2 linked regions of the Persicimonas caeni genome follow. The protein of the gene in region 2 interacts with the protein of the main gene of each other region in a pairwise test. Links are inferred from orthologs where the notes say so. Each region holds a gene or a part of one and is shown on either strand. Other genes may lie near its edges.

Region 1 (2,895 bases), 440 kb from region 2 along the record:
CAGGGAAGCCTGGTGCACACCGCCGTGCTGTCGATCGGGGGCAACCACCTGACGAACGACATCGCCGTGGGATTGCGCACGCCGATGGCCGAGGCCGAGCGCATCAAGCAGAAATATGGCTGCGCGATGACCGACAAGATCTCCCCCGAAGAGACCATCGAGGTGCCCTCGGTGGGCGGGCGTCCGCCGCGCGTGTTGAGCCGGCAGATCTTGAGCGAGATCATCGAGCCGCGCGTCGAAGAGATCTTTGCGTACGTGGGTCGCGAGCTCAAAAACTCGGGCTACGAAGATCTGATCGCCAGCGGCGTGGTGATCACCGGCGGCACGACCATTTTAGAGAATATGCCCGAGCTGGCCGAAGAAGTGCTCGGCCTGCCGGTGCGCCGCGGTGTGCCCAAGGGCGTGGGCGGCTTGGTCGACGTGGTGCGCAATCCGAAATTCGCCACCGGCGTGGGTCTGGTGCTGCACGGTTCGTGTCAGCCCGAGCGCGCCGTCTTCAGCGCCGAGGAGCCCGGGTTCTATCGCCGGTTCGCCTCGCGCGTAGGTCAATGGTTTGCCGAGATGTTTTAAGGGCCGATATCGGCTCAAAACTTCGGCGCAGTCTTGAAGGCTTTGAGGGGCAGTGTTATCTTCCCCACCACGCCACGAAATGGGCGCGAAATCAGCCGTTGCACGTCTTGAGTTGTAGATACATCGGGGTACCTCACCATGCTCGAATTCGATGACGACCAGCTACCAGAGTCGGCCAAGATCAAAGTGATCGGCGTCGGCGGCGGTGGGGGTAACGCCATCAACACCATGATCACCGAGGGGATCGACAGCGTCGAGTTTATCGCCGCCAACACCGATCTCCAGGCGCTCGAAAACAACCTCGCTCCGGTCAAGGTCCAGCTGGGAGGCAACCTGACCAAGGGGCTTGGCGCGGGAGCCGATCCCGAGATCGGACGCAACTCCGCGCTCGAGGATCAGGGGCGCATCGAGGAAGCGCTCCACGGCGCAGACATGGTGTTTGTTACGGCGGGTATGGGCGGCGGAACCGGCACGGGCGCTGCGCCTGTGATCGCGAATATCGGTCGCGAGATCGGCGCGTTGACCGTCGGTGTGGTCACCAAACCCTTCCACTTCGAAGGGCGGCGGCGCCGCCGGCAGGCCGAGCTGGGCATCCAGAACCTGGCCTCGGCGGTCGACACCCTGATCACGATCCCCAACCAGCGTCTGCTGGCCATCTCCGGCGAGGACACCACCATCTTGGAGGCGTTCAAGAAGGCCGACGAGGTGTTGCTGCATGCCGTCCAAGGGATCAGCGATTTGATCACCGTGCGCGGCTTGGTCAACGTCGACTTCGCCGACGTGCGCACGATCATGAACAGCAAGGGCCTCGCGCTTATGGGCACCGGCCGCGCCAGCGGACCCGACCGCGCCCTGGAGGCCGCCGAGATGGCCGTCTCCTCGCCGCTTCTCGAAGACGTCTCCATCGAGGGCGCCACCGGTATTCTCATCAATATCACCGGCGGCTACGATCTGACCCTCAAAGAGATCAACGACGCGGCCAGCTTCATCGAGTCGGCTTCGGACGAAGACGCCCACATCATCTTCGGTAACGTCATCGAAGAGGATATGCGCGACGAGATCCAGATCACGGTCATCGCGACCGGGTTCGAGCAGAGTCGCCAGAAGAAGGAGTCGGTCGCCAACCAGGCCCAGAGCCGCAACCAGGGTCGAAGCAGCCGGCGCACCGCGCGACAGACGCGTCAAGAAGAGTCGCAGGCCGACCAGACGCAGCCCGACGAGACTCAGGAGCGGCAACGTCGCCGCCACGTCACCAGCGGGACGTTCGAAGCTCAGGACCGCGAGCAGGAAGACGAAGACCGCCGCGCCAGCTTCATCCGCACGCCGACCGGCAGCGTTCGTCCGGCGACCGGAGGCCTGACGCCGACCGAGGAAGAGCAAATGGACGTGCCTACCTTCCTTCGTAAGCCCAAGCGGCGAAACGACGGCTCGTCCTAAGTCCGCAAAACATTCGTAGAGCAGAGGCCGTCCCTTCGGGGCGGCTTTTGCTTTTGAAGCACCGTGAGAAAGACGTCATGACTGAAGAAAAGCAAGACCGAGACCAACAACGAGAGCAACGGGAGGCCCGCGAGCTTCTCGACAACGTGGTCGTCGTGCTGTGGGAGCCGCAAGACGACATCAATATCGGCAACACGGTGCGCGCCTGTAAGAACTTCGGCGTGACCGACATCCGACTGGTTCGCCCGCGCAAAGCCGACCCGAAGCGTATCGCCATCAGCGCGCCGAAGGCCGACGACGTCATCTCGCAGATCAAGCGCTGCGACGACCTCGAGGAGGCGCTCGAGGGATGCGTGTACGCCATCGGCACCACCGCCAGGCCGCGCCACCACCAGCGCGTCTTCACCGAGCCGCGCGGAGCGGCGCACAAGGCCATCGAGGTGGCCGAGACCGGCAAGGTCGCCTACTTGTTCGGCCGCGAGGATTCGGGCCTGCCGAATACCGCCATCGATCGGTGCCGCTCGGTGGTCACCATCCCGACGCGTCCCGACTACAGCTCGCTGAACCTGGGACAGGCGGTGCTCTTGAATGTCTGGGAGGTGTTTCGCGTCGCCAGCGGAATCGCCGTCGAAGCGCCGGGCATCGAGTTGACTCGCCCCGAGAGTGAACATCCGCCGGCGCGACTCGAGACGATGGAGCATATGTTCGGCCTCGCCGAAGGCGTGCTCGACCGGGTCGGCTTCTTCAAGACGCCCACCAATGAACACATCATGCGCACGGTGCGCAGCGTGCTGCTGCGCGCCGGTCTCGACCAGCGCGAGCAATCGTTGTGGTTCGGGATTTTCCGCGAGATTCAGAAGTCGCTCGACGCCCGTCAGTCCGACGACT
Region 2 (2,854 bases):
CCGAGATGGGCACGACCCTGCAGAGCATCTACAAAGGCTAGAGCGCCCCGCACGGAGCAGAAGACGCTCCGCGCGGAGCAAAAAGCAAGAGAGCAAAAGAGTGTAATCTGCTTTTTTGCTCTTTTCCTTTTCACTTTATAACTTCACGTTTTCCGGAGGAAAACCAATGGCTGTTGAAACCACGCTGAGCATCCTGAAGCCCGACGCCCTCGAGAAGAACAAGATCGGCGACATCATCAATCGCTTCGAAGAAGCTGGCCTGACCCCGGTCGGCCTGCGCATGGTCCACCTGTCGCAGAACGAAGCCGAGCAGTTCTACGCGGTGCACAAAGAGCGTCCGTTCTTCGGCGAGCTCACCGAGTTCATGACCCGCGGCCCGGTCGTCGTCATGGCTCTTCGCGGCGAGAACGCCATCGAGCGCAACCGCGAGATCATGGGTGCTACCAACCCCGACGAAGCCGACGAAGGCACCATCCGCGCCGACCTGGCCACCAGCATCGGTGAAAACACCGTCCACGGTTCGGACTCGCCCGAGAACGCCGAGATCGAAGTGAACTTCTTCTTCAGCGGCACGCAGCTGTTCGACCGCTAAAGAGAAACTTAGGGTGACTAAGGGGGACTTAGGGAAACTAATTCACGAAACACGCACGTGGCTACTCTGAGTCGCTCTTAGTTACCCTTAGTCCCTCTTAGTTTCCCTTTGGAAGTTCATCGGATCGGTAAGCGTTCTGGGATCGTCAGTTTCCCAAAGGTCCCGAGAGCAACATGAGTATTGAAATCAACGCACACGTCGAAGACGCCATCGCCCACCTCGAGCAGTTGGAGGCCGGTGAGGCATCGGAGCCGATCGACCTGATGGACTTCTCCCTCGAGGAGTTGCAGGCCTTCGTCATCGAGGGCCTCGACGAGCGCAAGTTCCGCGCCGACCAGCTCTTCGAGTGGATGTACACCCACCTCGCCGAAGACATCGGCGAGATGACCAACCTTTCGAAGAAATTTCGCGCACGCCTCGAGAAGATCGGTCGGCTCCAGCCCATCGAGTTCAAGGGCGCGCACCCGTCGGACGACGGCACCGCCAAGCTCACCTTCAAGTGCGATGACAACGCGATCATCGAGACGGTGCTGATCCCGGCCGATGGGCGAAACACGCTGTGCATCTCCAGCCAAGTTGGCTGCGCGATGGGCTGCACGTTTTGCTACACCGCCAAGATGGGCCTTCGCCGCCACCTGTCGACGGCCGAAATCGTCGCCCAGGTCGTGATTGCCCGCCAGAAGATGACCGAGAAGTACGGTCATATCGGCAATATCGTCTTCATGGGCATGGGCGAGCCGCTGCACAACTACGACAACGTCGTGCGTGCGATTCGTATCCTGACTCATCAGTCCGGCCTCGACTTTTCGCGCCGACGCGTGACCGTGTCGACGTCCGGGCTGGTTCCTCAGCTCGAGAAGCTCGGCAAGGACGTCGACGTCCAGCTGGCCATCAGCCTCAACGGCACGAACAACGAGCAGCGTGGCAAGCTCATGCCGGTCAACGACCGCTGGGACATCCACGAGTTGCTCGAGTGCTTGCGCAACTATCCGCTCGAGAAGCGCGAGCGCATCACCTTCGAGTACGTGCTCATCAAAGGCATCACCGACCGCCTGGAGGACGCCGCCCGGCTCGTGAAGCTGGTCGACGATATCCCCTGCAAGGTCAATATCATTCCGTTCAATCCGCACCCCGAAACGCCGTTCGAGACGCCCGACGAAGAAACAATTCTGGCGTTTCAGCAGTATTTGATGGACCATGGCGTCCACGTCCTGCGACGCGCCACGCGTGGTCGCGACGAGATGGCCGCCTGCGGCCAGCTTGGTAAGCCCGGCGACCGCAAGCTGCCGGCTCACCTGCGCAAGCGCCTGGCCAAATTCGAAGAAGAAGCACGACAAGCCTAATTTGCTCTACGCTGTACCCGCCGAGAGGCCCTCATGAGTTTGCTGGTAGTAGGTTCGGTGGCTTTCGACACCGTCGAGACCCCGTTTGGAAAGGTTGAAGAGGCGCTGGGAGGATCTGCGCTCTATTTTTCGACCTCGGCGAGTTATTTTACCGACGTCAACCTGGTGGCGGTCGTCGGCGACGACTTTCCCGAGGACACCACCGACTTCCTCGCCTCGCGCGGGGTCAACCTCGACGGGTTGCAGCGCACCAGCGGGGAGACCTTCCGCTGGAAGGGCAAGTACGGCTACGACCTGAACGAAGCGATTACCCTCGACACTCAGCTCAACGTCTTCGGTGATTTCCACCCGGAGTTGCCCGAGGACTATCGCAGCGCCAGTCACGTCTTCTTGGCCAATATCGACCCGGAGCTGCAGCTCGAAGTGCTCCAACAGGTCGAAGATCCCGAGTTCGTCGCGCTCGACACGATGAACTTCTGGATCGAGGGCAAAAAGGACGCGCTCCTCGAGACGCTGTCGCACGTCGACATGGTCGTCATCAACGAGACCGAAGCGCGCCAGTTGGCCGACGAGGCCAATATCGTCCAGGCCGCGCACTCGATCCTCGAGATGGGCCCCGATTTCATCGCCATCAAACGCGGTGAGTACGGCGCGCTGCTCTTCACCGAGCGGGACACCTTTTTCGCGCCGGCGTACCCGCTCGAAGCGGTATTCGACCCGACGGGCGCCGGGGACACCTTCGCCGGCGGACTGCTCGGATATATCAGCCAGAACGGCCACCTCAACCCGCAGCACCTTCGCCAGGCGATGGTCGTGGGCAGCTGCATGGCCAGCTTCTGCGTCGAAGAGTTCAGCCTCGACGGGCTGCGCGAGCTCGACTCGCAGTCCATCGCCTCGCGTTTTTCGAAGTTCGAGAAGC

The links.
Region 1: the proteins of rlmN (region 2) and ftsZ interact in binary tests that used the Escherichia coli proteins (3 or more experiments, as listed by UniProt). The link is inferred for Persicimonas caeni from one-to-one orthologs.

What each region holds. Positions count from the first base shown.
Region 1 is NZ_CP041186.1:7,984,167-7,987,061, reverse strand. The notes cover bases 1-2,857. They hold ftsZ (cell division protein FtsZ), read left to right. Parts: upstream 1-708; coding sequence 709-2,007; downstream 2,008-2,857. Other genes in these bases: FIV42_RS29675 (RNA methyltransferase), read left to right, coding at 2,085-2,857; ftsA (cell division protein FtsA), read left to right, coding at 1-570. Also shown: more of FIV42_RS29675, read left to right, coding at 2,858-2,895; FIV42_RS29670 (hypothetical protein), read right to left, coding at 2,882-2,895. UniProt on the Escherichia coli protein: Essential cell division protein that forms a contractile ring structure (Z ring) at the future cell division site. The regulation of the ring assembly controls the timing and the location of cell division.
Region 2 is NZ_CP041186.1:7,547,748-7,550,601, forward strand. The notes cover bases 35-2,850. They hold rlmN (23S rRNA (adenine(2503)-C(2))-methyltransferase RlmN), read left to right. Parts: upstream 35-765; coding sequence 766-1,935; downstream 1,936-2,850. Other genes in these bases: sucD (succinate--CoA ligase subunit alpha), read left to right, coding at 35-41; ndk (nucleoside-diphosphate kinase), read left to right, coding at 167-592; FIV42_RS28045 (PfkB family carbohydrate kinase), read left to right, coding at 1,969-2,850. Outside these bases: more of sucD, read left to right, coding at 1-34; more of FIV42_RS28045, read left to right, coding at 2,851-2,854.